3 regions of the Methylophilus sp. Leaf414 genome follow, and region 2 is predicted to be linked to each of the others. Evidence: predicted binding sites of a transcription regulator. Region 2 holds the regulator's gene; each other region holds the start of a gene.
The links. Region 2 encodes sigma-54, which starts transcription at its own class of promoters, with help from an activator protein. Its sites were predicted from a motif close to TGGCACNNTTCCTGCT; they were not measured.
Positions count from the first base shown of each region.

Region 1 (6,042 bases), on a different contig from region 2:
TCCGCCATTGAGGAAAATACCGGCAAGTTCCTGGTCGCGGCGGTACCTACCCAGCGCAAGGGCATACACCTGAAAGGCGATTGGGACAATATCGGCCAGCGCCAGACCGACAGCGGAAGTGCAGAGTTTGAGCAGCTATTGGTCGAAGATGGCGAGTTACTGATTGATCCGGGTCCGCTGAGTTCTTCTTTTGCCAGCCTGCGCTCGCTGGTCGCGCAATTGATATTCACCAATATCTACATTGGCATTGCCGAAGGCGCGTTGGAAGAAGGTGTCAAGTACACCAGCAGCAACAGCCGCGTCTGGTCTGGCTCGCTGGCGCAAACCATACATCAGGACCCGTTTACGCTGCTGCATTACGGCGAATTCTGGGCCGGTCTGCATGCCTCGGCCATCCTTGCTGACCACGCAGCCACTTTGCTTGACCTGTCCTGGGAAAAAGACCTTTCCCTGGACGAAAAAACCAGGGGTGAACTGGCGCTGGCGGTGTTTTCCGCCAAGGTGAATGCGACAAAATCCGGTCTGGATGTGACGACGCGCATATTCGAGGTTGCAGGTGCCAGGGCCACCACCGCCAAACTGCGCATGGACAGGTACTGGCGCAACTTGCGGGTATACACCTTACACGACCCGGTGGATTACAAACTGAAAGACCTGGGGGATTGGGCACTGAATGGCAATTATCCAACCCCAAGTTTCTACGCTTAAACTCTTGATTGAATTGATTTCATGAAACAAAAAATAATTGATATGCGCAACCGTCCTGCATTTTTGCATGACTTCTTTGGCGCAACTCCCAACACGCCTTCATACGAAACAGCAAAGTGGCTTAATCAGCGGGTGGGTTCGCTGGAGCCTGAACATTTCCGCCGCTCTTACACGGTTGAAGGGTACCTGCAGGAAATTGATGAGGCTGGGATTGATTACGCTGTGGTAGTCGGCCGTGAAACACCAGATCTGACGATAGATGATAATCAGGTCGCTCAGTTGGTAAGACACAGCCCTAAGCTGGTGGGATTGGGTTCGGTGGATATCGAAACCCGCGGTGTGGAGAGTGCGCTGGCAGCGATTGATCAGGCTATCAATGACCATAAGTTCAAAGCCATCAACATCGAACCTGGTTTCGGCAAGCCTGCACGTTATGTAGATGACCCGATATTTGATCCGGTTTATCAGGCGTGCCAACGCCACAAGGTGCCGGTGTGCGTGATGTCCGGACCAACCACGCCAGACCTGGATTATGCGCACCCGAATGCGGTCGCGCGGCTAGCCAGGAAATACCCGGATTTAAATATCATTTGCTTTCACGGCTATTACCCGTTTGTGAACGAAATCGTTGGTGCGGCTTTCCGCTACCCCAACTTATACCTGGTACCTGATATGTATATCTTCCAGCCGGGTGCTGAGCTCTATGTGCAGGCAGCCAACAAGTTTTTGGGTGACCAGCTGTTGTTTGGTACCTCGTATCCTTTCCGGCCCATGCAGCAAACTATTGATGATTTTATCCAACTGGGTTTCAAGGACGAAGTGTTGGATAAAGTGTTTTACCGCAACGCAGCCGGATTATTAAATCTGGGCGAAAAAGAATAAGGAAGTGTTTTAAATGCAAAATAATCTGGAAAAGTTTGATGCTGTCAGCCAAGCGATTGAGGCTATCGCCAATGGCGAGTTTGTGATTGTGGTGGATGACACTGACCGCGAAAATGAAGGTGATTTAATCATCGCTGCGGAGAAGATCACGACTGAACAAATGGCGTTTTTGGTAAGGCATAGCAGTGGCCTGGTGTGCGTCGCCCTTGGTGAAGAGCGACTGAATGCGCTGGCACTGCCACAGATGGTGGCTCAAAATGCAGACCCGTTCAGGACTGCTTTTACGGTCAGTGTGGATTATAAATACGGCACCACCAGCGGCATTTCTGCTGCGGACAGAGCCTTAACGTTAAGGGCATTGGCCAACACTAACAGCCAGGCAAACGAGTTTCATAGGCCTGGCCATATATTCCCGTTACGGGCGCGGTTAGGTGGTGTGCTTGAACGCCCGGGGCATACCGAAGCCGCTTATGATTTAGCACGGATGGCAGGCCTCAGCCCTGTCGGTGTGTTGTGCGAAATCGTCAATGACGATGGCAGCATGGCAAGGCGACCGGACCTGCTGTTATTCGCTAAAAAGCATGGTTTGAAAATCATCACCATTGCTGAACTGATTACGTACCGTGAGCAGGACCTGGAGCAAACTTTCCCTTATCAAAGCGAACGTCCGGCGCCTAGCCGTTTGCAGAATAAACTGCTGGATTCCGCAATCAGCTATATTTAAAAATGCCTGGCGGTAACTGAAAAAACGCTGTGCTTTTCAGGTAGCTATATAAAATAAAGCCCTCAATCGAGGGCTTTATTTTTAGCTGAATTCTTGAATCAAATCCATGGATGGCGCGGTGGCTTCACCTTGTTCAGGCTGTAATTGCCCACTGCATGGTATTTCCAGCGTACCGGGTCATGCAGTGTATGCGTACGTGCGTTGCGCCAGTGCCTGTCCAGGTTGTACTCACCGAGTGTGGAGCGCGTGCCAGCCAGTTCAAACAGCTTGCTACCTGCCAGCAAAGCGGTTTCAGTACTCAGCACCTTGGCTTCAGCCACTGCAATCGAAGCTTCCGCGACAGTTTCTTCATTCGGGTTGCGTTGCGCTTCATCGATGTATTCACCTGCACGGGCCAATAATGCGTCCGTAGCATGGATACGGATTTGCAGGTCGCCGATATCCTTGATCGTGTGCGGATCTTCATAACCATGTTCCAGCTCGGTATCTATCCATGGACGGGTGTAATTGCGCACGAAATGCAGTGTGTCCTTAAATGCTGCACGTGCAATGCCTGTATCTACCGCTGCCTGGATGATTTGTGCCACCGGACCCATGGCCGTAGGACGGTCAAACGCCAGGTGATGCGGCACTACATGTTCGCTAGGCACAAAAATATTGTCCAGGATGGTGGTGCCGCTCGCAGTAGTGCGCTGGCCGAAACTGGACCAGTCATCAATAATGGTCAGGCCTTCAGCGCCAGCCGGGACGAACGCCACCACGGTATTGTCGTTTTCGTCTTTGGCCACCACTGGCACCCAATCCGCCAGCAACGCGCCTGAGGAATAGAATTTTTTGCCATTCAGGAAGTAGCCGCTGTTGGCGGGTGTCAGCCTGGTTTTCACATCATTGACGCTTTTGGTGCCGACTTCAGAAAAGGCATTGCCAAAGCGTACGCCTTGCAGCACCAGGTCAAAAAAGTAGCGCTTCTGGAAATCCGTGCCATCCAGGCGCAAACCTTCCACCATATACAAATGGTTTTGCGGGATCTGGCCTATGCTGGGGTCAGCCTCTGCCACTATTGCAATCACTTCTGCCAGGGTTTTATTAGAAACTCCTGCGCCGCCATATTCCTTAGGCACGGTAATGCCCCACAAGCCGCTGCTGGAGAATAAATCCAGCTCTTTGCGCGGCAAGCGTCTTTCCTTGTCGCGGATGGAAGCCTCTTTGGCGATTTCAGTGGCTACCTGATGTGCAACCGCGATGGCTTCGGCATCACTTTTAATAATATGGGCGGCATCCCTGCCGCGATGTTCGTGCGCCTGGTTCAGGCTCTCTGGCAAATGCGCAAGGTTGCTTGCATGTGCAGTCATATTTGAATCCTTCTAACTAAAAATAAGGGAGATTTAAAAGCGCAGTCATTTAGTTCTTAAATAGCGCTGCGCGTCGGTGTAGCTATTGCATTTAGCATGCCAATAGATAAGTAATTGAATTTAAATGTTTTATTTAATTTCGTGATGACGTTGAGCGCTTTAGAAACAGCTTTCTGCTGAATGGGTGCTGATTAATCAGCACCTAATAGCTAGTTTTTAGCTGGTAAAGCGTGAGTCAGGTGCTGTATTTCTGTTTTAGCTGCTGCTATATCAGCAGTGCATCAGCATATATAGCTAAATTTCAACATGGTTAAATGGCGCTTAATTTTCATAAGTCATTGAAATATATAAAAAAAATACTCTTGGCATGGTTGCTGCTATATCTACAGGGAGCTGGCTCACCGATATTGAACACATCAAATTGGCGCCGGCAACCAAAGTTTAGGAGCCACACATGAGTCGTCCATTAAGAGTTACTGCTGTATCAGGCAGCTATAAATTACCTTCACGCACTGCCGCCCTCGTAGAAGCCTTGACCCAGCAGCTGGGCCAGCATATTCCGATTGAACTGCATTCTATTGAGTTGAGCGAAATCGGCAGCAGCCTGGTGTCTTCATTTGACCCTAAACAGCTGCCTGCGAAAGTGCAGAAAGATATTGAAGCGATTGAAACCGCTGATCTGCTGATTGTGGCAACGCCGGTTTACCGCGCGTCTTACACTGGTTTGTTCAAACACCTGTTTGACCTGGTCAATTACGAAGCATTGATTGATGTGCCGGTATTGCTGGCAGCGACCGGCGGCAGTGAGCGCCATGCCCTGATTATCGACCATGAGCTGAGGCCGCTATTCAGCTTTTTCCAGGCATTGACCTTGCCTATTGGCGTATACGCCACCGAGGGCGACTTTGAAAACTACAAAGTGAAAAGTGAAACCGTGAAAGCCCGTATCGAGCTGGCGATAGAGCGGGCATTGCCATTATTAACACATCGTGAACTTGTGAAGGCTGCCAGCCTGCAAGCGGTTTGACGCAGGCCAGTATTTAGAGAAAACCAGTATTAGAGTAAAACAGATTTGGAGATTGGGTGATGAGTACAGAAAACATTAAATTTGCATATTGGGTACCTAACGTCAGTGGTGGCCTGGTGGTCAGTAATATCGAACAGCGCACCAGCTGGGATATCGATTACAACCGTAAACTGGCACAAATTGCCGAAAAGGCGGGTTTTGAATATGCCTTGAGCCAGATTCGCTTTACTGCCGGTTATGGCGCTGAGTTCCAGCATGAGTCAGTCTCGTTTTCACATGCCTTGCTGGCAGCGACCACCAAACTGAAAGTGATTGCAGCGATTCTGCCAGGTCCCTGGAATCCGGTACTGGCGGCCAAGCAGCTGGCAACCATTGATTTGCTGACTGAAGGCCGCGTCGCGGTCAATATCGTTTCCGGCTGGTTCCGCGGCGAATTTACCGCGATTGGTGAACATTGGCTGGACCATGATGAGCGCTATCGCCGTTCAAAAGAATTTATCGAAGCCTTAAAAGGTATCTGGACCCAGGATAACTTTACCTACCGCGGTGACTTCTACCGCTTTAGCAACTACACATTGAAACCGAAACCATTGCAGCAGCCGCATCCGGAAATCTTCCAGGGTGGCAGTTCGCGTGCTGCGCGTGACAATGCCGCCAGCGTGTCTGACTGGTATTTCACCAATGGCAATACCGTGGAAGGCATCAAGGCACAAGTGGATGATATCCGTGCCAAGACTGCTGCCAATAATCACAGCGTCAAAGTCGGCGTGAATGCTTTCGTGATTGCGCGCGACACTGAAGAAGAGGCCAGGGCTGTGCTGAAAGAAATTATCGACAAGGCCAACCCTGATGCCGTGAATGCCTTTGGCCACGAAGTGAAAAATGCGGGTGCTGCCAGCCCGGAAAAAGAAGGCAACTGGGCAAAATCGACGTTTGAAGACTTGGTGCAGTATAACGATGGTTTTAAAACCAACCTGATCGGTACACCGCAACAGATTGCTGAACGTATTGTTGAATTGAAAGCCGTTGGCGTTGACCTGATCCTGTCCGGCTTCCTGCACTTCCAGGAAGAGGTGGCTTACTTTGGTGAAAAAGTATTGCCGCTGGTGCGTGAGCTGGAAGCCAAAAAACTGGCGAAGGCCGCCTGATCAAGACTAACAGAGCTAAAGACGATGGCCGCTGATACATTACCCGACTGGCTCGCTGTGCAGGCTGAAAAGCGGCCTGCACAGGTCGCTATCCGCCATAAAAAACTGGGTATCTGGCATGAACAACCCTGGCACGCAGTACACAACAAAGTGCTGCTGGCAGCGCGATTTTTAAAGCAGCAAGGGTTCGGCAGCGGCGAT
Region 1 is NZ_LMQQ01000001.1:809,096-815,137, reverse strand. Features, by position in the region: gene ASG24_RS04010 (acyl-CoA dehydrogenase family protein) at 1-708, shown strand, start outside; gene ASG24_RS04005 (amidohydrolase family protein) at 730-1,590, shown strand; gene ribB (3,4-dihydroxy-2-butanone-4-phosphate synthase) at 1,604-2,314, shown strand; gene ASG24_RS03995 (SfnB family sulfur acquisition oxidoreductase) at 2,413-3,666, opposite strand; gene msuE (FMN reductase) at 4,121-4,693, shown strand; gene sfnG (dimethylsulfone monooxygenase SfnG) at 4,753-5,841, shown strand; gene ASG24_RS03980 (AMP-binding protein) at 5,866-6,042, shown strand, end outside.
Region 1: a site for sigma-54 is predicted at 4,030-4,045, ahead of msuE (FMN reductase). Genes of this name have one in related genera too.

Region 2 (6,042 bases):
GACTCAAAACCTTCAGTCGAGGCGATTAGCACGGAAATTTCCCCCGCGATTGCCAAAGCACTGGCTATTATCAAACGCGGTGCGGATGAATTGCTGATCGAGCAAGAGTTGGTTGAAAAGCTCAAAACCGGCAAGCCACTGCGCATCAAGGCAGGTTTTGACCCAACCGCACCTGATCTTCATTTAGGCCATACGGTACTTATCAATAAATTGCGCCAGTTGCAGGATCTTGGTCACCAGATCTTATTCCTGATTGGTGACTTCACCGGCATGATAGGTGACCCTACTGGTAAAAGCACTACCCGCCCGCCGCTTACAGTAGAGCAGGTCAAAATCAATGCGGACACTTACTCAGAGCAAGTATTCAAAATCCTGGATCCGGCTAAGACCGAAATTGTGTTCAACTCCAAATGGTTGAGCGAGCTTGGTGCAGCTGGCATGATTAAACTGGCTGCCAGCCATACTGTGGCGCGTATGTTGGAGCGTGATGATTTTTCCAAGCGTTTCAAAGGTAATCAGCCGATTGCGATTCACGAGTTTTTATACCCGTTGTTGCAGGGCTACGATTCTGTCGCCTTGCAGTCCGATCTGGAGTTGGGCGGCACCGATCAAAAATTTAATTTGCTGATGGGTCGCGAGTTGCAGAAGCAGGCGGGAATGGCGCAGCAGTGTGTGCTGATGATGCCATTGCTGGAAGGTCTTGATGGCGTTAATAAAATGTCCAAATCGCTGGGCAACTATATTGGTATCAGCGAGGCACCCGAATTAATTTTTGCCAAAATCATGTCTGTCTCCGACACGCTGATGTGGCGCTATATTGATTTACTGTCTTTTGCCTCACTGGAAACGATCGCCGAATGGAAAGCGCAAGTTGCCGGTGGCGAAAACCCGCGTAATATCAAGGTAGGTTTTGCGCAGGAAATCGTAGCCCGATTCCACGGACAGGCAGCAGCAGAAAAAGCACTGGCAGATTTCCAGACGCGCGCCAAAGGTGGCATCCCTGATGATGTGCCGGAAGTGGAAGTGGCCATTGAAGGCGAGAGTATTGGTATCAGCCAGTTACTGAAACTGGCTGGCCTGGTAGAAAGCACCAGTGAAGCGATGCGTGCCATTCAGCAAGGTGGAGTGAAACTGGATAGCGTAAAAGTGGAAGACAAAAATCAGCAATTGGAAAAAGGCGTGGTGGTGGCCCAAGTTGGCAAACGCAAGTTCGCCAAAATAACCATTAAGTAATTAACTGCTTGAAAGTAAAAGGCCGCTTTTTAGCGGCTTTTTTCTGGAATATAGAGATTACGCTTTAAAGTGACTTACGCAAATTGGCGGGTGGAATGCTCAATGATTCACGATATTTGGCAATGGTCCGGCGCGCTACCACAATGCCCTGTTGTGCCAGGGTGTCGGTAATCTGATTATCTGACAATGGTTTTTTGACGTTTTCTTCTGCGACCATCTGTTTGATCAGTGCTCGGATCGCCGTCGCCGAGCAGGAACCACCAGCATCTGTCGCAACTGAGCTGCCAAAGAAGTATTTAAGTTCATAAACGCCGCGTGGTGTGAGCATATACTTATGCGTAGTTACCCTGGAAATGGTGCTTTCGTGCAATTCGAGTTCTTCGGCAATCTCACGTAATACCAGCGGGCGCATGGCAATGTCACCGTGCTCAAAAAAGTTGCGCTGCCTATCCACAATTGCTTGCGATACGCGCAATATGGTCGAGAATCGTTGCTGGATATTCTTGATCATCCATTTGGCTTCTTGCATCTGGCTTTGCAGATACTGGCCGGAACTCTCACGATTACGTTTAAGAATATCGGCATACATCTGGTTGATGCGCAATTTAGGGATCACGCCATCATTCAGGGTAGCTACCCAAATACCTTTAATCTTTTTGACCACCACATCATGCTGGATAAAATGATCGTGGCTGAAATTGGAAAATTCGCTACCCGGCCTCGGGTTTTGCTGGCGGATTAGCTGTTGCGCGCCTTTGAGTGAGGTTTCATCGCAACTCAATTGTTTGCGCAGCTTCACAAAATCTTTATTGGCAAGCAGTGCCAGATGATCTTTGACCAGTGCAATGGCGGTTTTCAGGTAGGGCGTATCCCCAGGCAAGGCATTAAGTTGCAATAACAGGCATTCACGCAAATCGCGTGCACCTATGCCGATGGGATCAAGATTCTGGATCAGCTTGAGTGCGGTCTCCAGCTCGAGCAAATCTACCTCAAGTTCAAGCGGCAGGTTTTCAACGACTTCCTGCAGATCCTGTTCGAGATAGCCGTCATCATTAATGCTGTCGAGCAGCAGTTTAACCAGGCTCATATCACGGTGCGATAAATGCGCCAGCTGAATCTGGTCTATGAGGTGCTCACGCAAGCTGATGCTGCTGGCATCCTGGCGGGAGAAATCGCCGTCTTCATCGTCATTATTGTTGCGGCCTGCCTCGTCCCAATTGCTGGTACTGCCAAATTCGCCATAATCATCTTCAAATTCCGGCGGTGTGAATTCTTCATTAAGGTTGGGTAATTCGCCTTCGTTACCGCTAAGGTCATCCCGTAATTCTTCACGCAAAGTATCGGCTGGCGAAGAAATATCCTGTTGAATGGCAACGTCAAATGAACTGGCATCTTCCACTTCAGCCTGAGCCTGCAACGGTGCTTCGGGCGTGTTATCTTCAAACTCGCCTTCTTCATTGTCAGCCATTTCCAGTAAAGGATTTTCCTGCAAGATGGCTTCCAGCTCCTGGTTAAGTTCCAGCGTCGACAATTGCAACAGACGGATAGACTGCTGCAACTGCGGCGTCAGAGCCAGGTTTTGCGACATGCGTAATTGCAGGTTTTGCTTCATAACAAATTACAGCCTAAAGTTTTTGCCCAGATATACTTCACGTACACCTTCGTTCTGGATGATTTCATCCGGCGTACCCGCGGCAAAGATGGCGCCTTCATTCACGATATAAGCGCGGTCGCATATATCCAGCGTTTCACGCACGTTATGATCTGTGATTAAAATGCCTATATTCTGGCTGCTGAGGTAACGGATAATTTTCTGGATCTCGATCACCGCAATCGGGTCAATCCCGGCAAATGGCTCATCCAGCAGAATAAACTTCGGGTCAGTTGCCAGGCAACGCGCGATTTCAACCCGGCGGCGCTCACCCCCTGACAAACTGACAGCCTGGCTATTGCGGATATGCTGGATATGTAGCTGATCCAGCAATGATTCCAGTTTGGCTTCACGCTGTTCAGCGGTATAAGGACGGGTTTCCAGTATCGAAAGAATATTATCGGTCACAGACATCTTGCGAAAAATGGAGGCTTCCTGCGGCAGGTAGGCCAGACCCATACGCGCACGCTCATGCATGGGGGCGTGGCTAACATCGGTACCATCCAGGGTGATACGGCCGTCATCCAATGCCACCAGGCCAACAATCATATAGAAGCTAGTGGTTTTGCCTGCACCATTCGGACCCAGTAATCCGATCACTTCACCACTGTGCAAATCAAGCGTGGTGTTTCTGACGACGGTACGGCCCTGATAGGTTTTTTTTAAATGGCTGACGCACAAATGGCTGTTGTCTGGAGAAACGGTTGTTTGCATATTGCCAGTCTTTACTGTGATTCTTTCTTGGATCCGTTTTCAGGTGCATCGGGTACCGGTTCAGTCCTTAACTGCAACGAGCGATTCATCCGCAACCCTTGTTGGGTATTAGATTTGTTATCTAACACTGGTGGGGTTGTTTTGTTTTTTGGCTGTATGGTAGCTTTCACGCGGCTGTTGGCGGTGCCATTCGGGTTTGCTTTAGTGCCACCGATCACTTCTGCATATTCGGCATTGGCGTCATAACTGATGTAATCACCCGTCACTACGTCTTCGCCACGTTTGACCCAGGCATTGGTATACAGTTGCACTTTATCCATGCGGGCATTGTATTCAATGCGCTGACCACTGCCTTGCATCCACTCATTTTTGCCGGTGCGTTTCTGTTTAAATGTGGTTGGCGTGCTAGGAGTGCCGGTACAAGTGCTATGCTGGAAGCCATCCTGGTCTTCACGTACTATCATCTTGTCGGCCTTGATTTGCAAAGTACCCTGGTTCAGGATCACATTACCGGTATAGACGCTGATTTTTTTCGCATCGTTGACGCTGACGGTATCGGCTTCCAGCTCTATCGGCTGGTCACGATCTGACTCCTCAGCCCAACCGGTAGCTGAGCATAGCGTGCCCAGCATCAGGCAGGTAACATAAAATAATTGCGTGCGCGTTTTCAACTCATCTCTCCAGAATCATCGACTCTTAGTACTTGTATTTTTGCTGGTGCCGCTTTTAGCTGGCTTGACCACAGCCTTTGTGGGTGCTGCATCGGGCGCTCGCTCATAATGAACATGCACCCGGTTAAATAATTGCATGGTTTCCGATTTTTTATCAAAACGCATACCGGTACCGGTAATCACTGTCGCTGGTTTCTGATGGATAGTGACGGGCAAATCGGTATAAGCAATATCCGTATCCGGCTCTACGAATAACTTCTCGGTAAGCATTTGCATTTCACCTTTTTCAGCGGTGGCCTGGCGAATCACTTTGACCTGTTTGTCAAACTCCACCAGTTTACCATTGCCGGATATTTTGCCACGCTGACCGTGAATCTGTGTGTATGGAGACTCTTGTCCAAACTGGGTAAAACGCGGCCTGTCCAGTTCAGTGTGGTCACTATCCGGGTAGTGGCGCATCTGAGCAGCAGCCAGCACATATTTTGTTTTTCCAGTCGCATCGGTGCGCGTGCTGACAAAGTTATACAGCATGTAATCGGGCGCATGACGGCTCAGACCAGTCACGCGCGCCGCTTGCTCTTGCACTGTTTGGTTAATCCAAAAAGTCAGCAGTGCCAAAAACAGCATCAAACCAATCGGCAGCAGAATCGGATATTTAAGCATGCGTAAAATCTCTACCTGTCTGCCTAAACGACTTTCGCCTTGAGCAAGTCATGCATATTAAATGCGCCTACCAATTGCTGTTGCTCGTTCACAGCCAGAAAACCATTGATTCTGTGTTGCTCCATCAAACTGACGGCTTCAACGGCCATTTGCTGGGTACCCAACAGTCGGGGCTGCTTGCTCATCACATTTAAAATAGGCGCCTGGTGATCCGTGAGTCCCTGAACAAACAGGCGTCTTAGGTCGCCATCGGTAAATATACCAGTCGGTTTTTGTTCAGCATTCACAATGGCAGTAAACCCCATGCCTTTGCTGGTGATTTCCTGGATTGCCTGCTGCACCGTGGCTTTTTCACTGATACTTGGAATAGCATCGCCAGTGCGCATCACATCTTTAATCCTGACCAGTAATCGGCGGCCAAGACTACCCCCGGGGTGCGAACGGGCGAAGTCTTCGGCAGTAAATTCGCGCTGCTCAAGCACGCATAACGCCAGTGCATCGCCCAAAGCCAGTGCCGCGGTGGTGCTCGCGGTCGGTGCCAGGCCTAGCGGGCAGGCTTCATGACCAACTGCAGCACTTAAATGTACTTCCGATTCACGCGATAAGGTTGAATCTTGCGTGCCGGTAATGCTGAGAATACGGGCGCCAATGCGACGGATAGCAGGCAGAATGTTGATGATTTCATCACTCTCGCCCGAGTTGGAAAGCGCAATGACCACATCTTCAGCGGTAATCATGCCGAGGTCGCCATGGCTGGCTTCGGCCGCATGCATAAAAAATGCTGGGGTCCCTGTGCTGGCGAGTGTAGCTGCAATTTTGCCGCCGATATGCCCGGATTTCCCCATGCCGGTGACAACAATACGGCCGCGGCAGTCAAGAATCATATGGACCGCAGCTTCGAACTCAGCGCCCAGGCGTCCGGCCAGCTGGCGGATCTCATCTGCTTCGTGCAATAACACATTGCGCGCTTTTTCTACTATGCCAGAACTTTCAGCAAGTTTGACACCTGATTTTGCTATACTCATGGTCACTAAGTATAGCAAGTGACAGCCCCGGCAAGAAAGCGAATCTAGGCTTTTTTACCGTTTTTTTAATATCAGGCACATTTTT
Region 2 is NZ_LMQQ01000005.1:68,503-74,544, forward strand. Features, by position in the region: gene tyrS (tyrosine--tRNA ligase) at 1-1,233, shown strand, start outside; gene ASG24_RS12910 (RNA polymerase factor sigma-54) at 1,298-2,845, opposite strand; gene lptB (LPS export ABC transporter ATP-binding protein) at 2,852-3,598, opposite strand; gene lptA (lipopolysaccharide transport periplasmic protein LptA) at 3,610-4,230, opposite strand; gene lptC (LPS export ABC transporter periplasmic protein LptC) at 4,285-4,932, opposite strand; gene ASG24_RS12930 (SIS domain-containing protein) at 4,956-5,957, opposite strand.

Region 3 (6,042 bases), on a different contig from region 2:
ATCGGGAGTATTTTGTACGTCTTCAATCACTGCAGGGATTACGGGTTGATTCATCAGGGTTTCCAAAGCGGGAGTTGCCCGCGATTTGATAAATGGTTGAATATACTACTCAGCTATTAATTTCTCAATAGCAGAACAAATACCGGATTTGTCTAGACCGCAGTCGCTCAACATAGTTTCATGCGAGCCATGCTCGATAAAACGGTCAGGTAGTCCTAAACATAGAGTGGATATGACAATATGATGGGCTTGCAGGCATTCCATCACGGCAGCACCGGCGCCCCCCATGATCGCATTCTCTTCTACAGTCACTATATGGTCATGCGTGCGGGATATTTCAAGTACCATGTCCGTATCCAGCGGTTTGATAAAACGCATATTTACCACAGTCGCGTCCAGCGTTTCTGCTGCTTGTAGTGCCGGATGCAGCATGCTGCCAAAGGCAAGGATGGCGACTTTTTTACCCTGGCGGACTAATTGTGCCTTGCCAATTTCCAGTGTGTCCAATGATGCCGAAGTCGCTGCACCTATGCCGCTACCACGGGGATACCGCACAGCCGCCGGGCCTTTGTACTGATAGCCGGTAGTCAGCATCTGGCGGCATTCCTGCTCATCACTCGGTGCCATGATCACCATGTTAGGGATACAGCGCATAAAACTTAAGTCAAAGCTACCAGCATGTGTGGGGCCATCAGCGCCGACAAGGCCAGCACGGTCAATCGCCAGCAAGACATCCAGGTCTTGCAGCGCAATATCATGTACCAATTGATCATAAGCGCGTTGCAGGAAAGTGGAATAGATGGCAACTACCGGTTTCAAGCCATCGCAGGCCATCCCTGCCGCAAAAGTGAGCGCATGCTGTTCTGCAATGCCTACATCAAAGTAACGTTGCGGATACTTTTCCGCAAAACGGTTGAGGCCTGAGCCATCACACATCGCTGGTGTGATACCAATCAAACGGCTATCTGCCGCTGCCATATCCACCAGCCAGTCACCAAAAATCTGGGTATAAGTAGGGCACCCACTCTGGGTCATGCAATGGCCATTCAGCGGGTCGAACTTGCTGACACCGTGATATTTATTCGGATTATCTTCCGCCGGACTGTAGCCTTTGCCTTTTTGCGTGACAACGTGCAAAAACTGTGGGCCTTGTAATTGGCGGATGTTGCTTAAGGTATCTACCAGCGTCGCGATATCATGGCCATCAATAGGCCCAATGTAATTAAATCCGAATTCTTCGAACAAGGTGCCGGGAGTGACCATGCCTTTGGCATGCTCTTCAGCACGGCGGGCAAACTCTTTGACCGGGGGAATAATATCCAGTACTTTTTTCCCGCTACGCCGAACGCTGTCATACAGTTTGCCGGACATCAGGCGCGCCAGGTAATTGTTCAATGCACCGACATTATTGGAAATGCTCATGTCATTGTCGTTCAGGATCACCAGCAGGTTGGTGTCCATATCACCCGCATTATTTAGGGCCTCGAATGCCATGCCCGCTGTCATTGCCCCATCGCCGATAATCGCGACGCTGCGACGGTCAGACCCCAGCGTTTTGGCAGCAACCGCCATGCCTAATGCAGCTGAAATAGAGGTGCTTGAATGGCCGGTACCAAAAGTATCGTATGCGCTTTCGTCACGTTTGGGAAAACCGGCGATGCCGCCGGCTTTACGTAATTGCGCCATCGCATCACGACGTCCGGTTAAAATTTTATGCGGATATGTTTGATGGCCAACGTCCCATACCAGCCGGTCATCGGGTGTATTGTAGACGTAATGCAATGCAATCGTGAGCTCTACCACGCCAAGGTTGGACGACAAATGCCCGCCGGTTTTGGAGACGCTTTGAATGAGGAATTCACGTAATTCTGCGGCTAGTGCTTTCAGCTGTGACCTCTCCAGCAGGCGCAGGTCGGTTGGAGAATCAATGCGGGACAGCAGGGAAGTCATCATTAGGATGTGCGCTCACAAATGAAACGGGCAATCGCGCGAAGTGGATCAGCCTGCTTATCAAACCCGGCAAGTAACTGCAAGGTTTGCTCATACAATCTTTTAACCAATGCATTAGCCTCCTCAATACCAAGCAGGCTCACATAGGTCGATTTTTCCTGCAAGGCATCTTTACCAGCCGTTTTCCCCAGGGTTTGTGTATCTGCAGTGGCATCCAGAATGTCATCTACCACCTGGAACGCCAAGCCCATGTTCTCGCTGTATTGATTAAGCAAACTTATGTGAGCTTCAGAAGTGCTTTCTGCTGCGTAGGCGCCGAGCAGTGTTGAAGCCCTGATAAGTGCGCCGGTTTTGTACTGATGCATGGTTTCGAGCTCGGAGCGAGTCAACAGCAGGCCTGTGCTTTGCAAATCTATACTTTGTCCACCGCACATGCCGCGCGAGCCGGTGGCTTGCGCTAATACCTGCACTTGTTTTAACGCTTGTGGCGCATTTGTATCGGCAATCGTTTGAAATGCAAGGGATTGCAGCGCATCGCCCACCAGCAAAGCCGTCGCATCCCCGTATTGCTTGTGGCAACTGGGCTTGCCACGACGCAAATCATCATCATCCATGCACGGCATGTCATCGTGCACTAGCGAAAACGCATGTATCAACTCTACAGCCACTGCAGCGGCATCGGTCGACTTTGCTGGTGCTCTGACAAGCTCGGCAGCCGCATAACTAAGCAATGCCCGCACGCGCTTACCGCCGCCTAGCACTGCGTAACGCATGGCAGAATGCAATCTTGCAGGTGACGTCTCTTCTGAAGGCATCACGCGCGCGAGTGCATCTTCAACCTGTTGTTGGTGAATGGTTGCCCAAGGCTCGAATGTAAATAATGAGATGCTCATGACTGTAAGTGAAGTTGTGGCGAATCACTCAAGTTCGAAGGGTTTTAATTGCTGCTGCTGATTCAAGATCAAAACTGTTTGTTCAGCCTGCTGTAACGATGTCTGACAGGCTTGTAGTAATTGCATGCCATCAGCATAAGCTTTGAGCGCGTCTTCAAGAGGCAACTCTCCTGACTCCATGTTTCTGACAATCGTCTCCAACGCGATCATGCGCTGTGCAAAAGTTTGCGACTCACTTGCCACATCTGGAGATTTTTTTGAAACACTCATGAAAGTCAACCTGTTAAAACGCCTGACATTTTAACAAAACTATTTCGCTTGCGGGATTATTCTCAGAAGGTCGGAAGCAGATCAGGCAGGTAACACGCGTAACAGGAAGTTGCGGATATCGTCTATCTCCTGTTCGCAGACGCTATGCGGCATGTCGTATTCGTGCCATTCCACTGGATATCCAGCGTCTTCCAGCACTTCTCGCGAGGATTGCGCAGTAGATAATGCGATGACATTATCAAAACGCCCATGTGCCATCCAGATAGGCATGTGTTGATTTACGGGGTGCTGTTCACTTGAAAGTTTACTTTTCAAAGGCAGGTAAGTGGAGAGTGCGAGTACACCAGCTAAGGGTTGGTTGAACCGTGTAGCAGTATGCAGCGCAATCGCGCCACCTTGTGAAAACCCGGCCAGTAGAATTCGGTTTGATGAAATGCCTGTAGAGATTTCACTCTCAATCATCGTATTAATCGTGCCCTGCATTTCTTTGATGCCAGTCTCGTCCTGGGGACTATCCGGCTGAAGACCAAAGATGTCATACCAGGCACGCATCTCGTAGCCATTGTTCAGACTCACTGGTCGATAAGGTGCATGCGGCAGTATGAATTTAATATGCGGCAGGTCAAGCATATGCACCACGGGCTTAAAATCATGACCGTCAGCACCCAGGCCATGCATCCAGATGACGGTGGCTGTCGAATCTTTTGTGTTGAGGATGATCTTTTCCAGCATTGTTTAGCAGTCAGAATTAAACTGTCAGTATATCAGCTGAGTAGTACAGAACTTAATAATGCAGAAGTCAGAGCATCGGGTCGCTTAAAGTATAGCGACAGACCTGGAACACAATACTTCTGCGCTCAGGTCGCAGGTGATATTGGCTGTACCGGGTGTTCTCGCTAAAGCTGAAAAAGTGGTTGCAGACGTGAGTGGTACGCCATTGTTTATTTCACTGCATGCTCGTGCAATGGGGGCGGGGATATCGGCAGATGGTTTATTGAGTTGAATGTCCGTGCTCACTCTTCTTGCGTAAGCGTCTGCCTCAGCTAGACATGCATTGTCAGCGGCTTCTTGCGTGTAATTTTGATAGGCTGGTATTGCGATAGCCGCAAGAATGCCTATGATGGCAACGACGATAGTTAATTCAATTAGCGTGAAGCCATGATATCTATGCATTCTTAATGCCCTTTGATCGTTAAGCTTAAAATGGCTTGGCTGTAGCGTTCTGTTTCTAGCTTGCAATTAAATAAAAGCCCCGCACATGCAGGGCTCTTTATCAATCTGCTTATGTAGATATTATGATCGTGTGCAATTGCCACCAGTTGCCAAATCGCAGGTTACTGTACCTGTGCCTGGATTTCTTGGTGTAGCAGTGATAGTGCCCAAAGTTGTCGAGGTCATTGCTGCGGCACTTGTTATCGTGCCTCCACATGCTCCACCTGTGCCTGTTGGAGGTGTCGCAACTGGTGTTCTGCCAATCGAGATATCTGTTAAAGCTCTTTTGGCATAAGCGCCTGCTTCAGCCATGCAAGCGTTATTCGCTGCATCTCGTGTGTAATCTTGGTACGCAGGAATCGCTACAGAAGCCAAAATACCAATAATAGCTACCACAATCATCAATTCAATCAGGGTAAAACCTTGTTGTACGTGTTTTTTCATCATATTTCCTTCAAGTCAAGTTTTAGAGTGAACATCTTCTAGTTCAGCCACTGCTTTTCCAACAGTGTTCGGTGAAACTATAAGCAACAGATGTGCCAGCCAAAATTTAATTCAATAAGTGATTGAAAAAAAAGAATTAAATAAGTTTTATGTCTTAGTTCTTTGAATTGAAGTGCATTTCTGAGGAGTAGATTCAATACGAGTGAAATGAGAAAAAGTGACAGACTTAGTCAGTCTTTATGATAAAAGTGATTTTTTTTGTCAGCTTACAGCACTGCTTGAGAAAGCAATAAAGGGATTGTGTTGTGCACAATCCCTTTATTTGTGACAGCGTCAGACTTTTGGCCTGCACTGTGTTTGCAAAAACTTAAATAGTTATAGCGTAAGACTTACCAGAATTTCCACCAGGGTGTACTGTTGCCTTGCGAACTTTTTCCAGAACCCTGGCTAATTACTTTCCCGATTCGGCTACCTTTTTCAGGCTTTCCAGGCCTGGATCAAAATACTCATTGATGGCTTTAGTCGCTGCATCATCGTTTTGTTCTGGTTTTGGAATATTAGATGAGTCGGCACGTGTGTAGCTGCCTTTTACAGTTACTACCGTTTCGTTACCTTTGGCAGTCACAGAAACAGTTGGATAAAAGTTGGACAGTTGCAGTGTGCTTTTATCCAGGATGTACTCATATTTCAAGCGCATGCCAGCGTCATCGATTGACCGCAGTTTTTCATACATGGTGCCACCGTTTTTCAGCTTGACTGTGCGATAAGTAGTGTCATCACCGTTCTCGTCCTTTTTCTGCTCTACTTTGGCAGACTCAACGCCAGAATGCCAGGCTTGTACATTGCCAAAATCCTTCAACAAGGCCCACACTTTCGCTGCAGGGGCTTTGATGGTGACGGTTTTTTCAAATCGCAATGCCGCGGCACCGTGCGCAGCAGCGGTCAATGGAATCAATGGCAATAAAGAAACGGCAATGATGCCAAATATTTTTTTCATTTCAATCTCCTGATATTTACAGATGTTTTAAAGCTTAAAAGTAATCAGTCTTCTGAGTTTTAAAATAACCCGTGACTTTACCTAAAAAAAAGACTCTTTGCGACTAATTCATGGGCAATCCTGTGAAAAAACTAAAAAAAGAAATGGTGGAAACACGGTTATTATTTTGCTTCCAGAATAAATTGCCCAAACGAGCGACAAAGTTTGGGGCTGGCAATAGTGTTTGTTACCGTATTAGTTTTTGCATCGATAATCGACACTGTATCTGATCCCCAG
Region 3 is NZ_LMQQ01000006.1:93,898-99,939, forward strand. Features, by position in the region: gene folE2 (GTP cyclohydrolase FolE2) at 1-54, opposite strand, end outside; gene dxs (1-deoxy-D-xylulose-5-phosphate synthase) at 106-1,950, opposite strand; gene ASG24_RS13955 (polyprenyl synthetase family protein) at 1,953-2,843, opposite strand; gene xseB (exodeoxyribonuclease VII small subunit) at 2,868-3,113, opposite strand; gene ASG24_RS13965 (alpha/beta hydrolase) at 3,195-3,845, opposite strand; gene ASG24_RS14975 (prepilin-type N-terminal cleavage/methylation domain-containing protein) at 3,930-4,286, opposite strand; gene ASG24_RS14925 (prepilin-type N-terminal cleavage/methylation domain-containing protein) at 4,407-4,769, opposite strand; gene ASG24_RS13980 (SRPBCC family protein) at 5,221-5,766, opposite strand; gene ASG24_RS13985 (beta-propeller fold lactonase family protein) at 5,928-6,042, opposite strand, start outside.
Region 3: a site for sigma-54 is predicted at 4,852-4,867, ahead of ASG24_RS14925 (prepilin-type N-terminal cleavage/methylation domain-containing protein). Genes of this name have one in related genera too.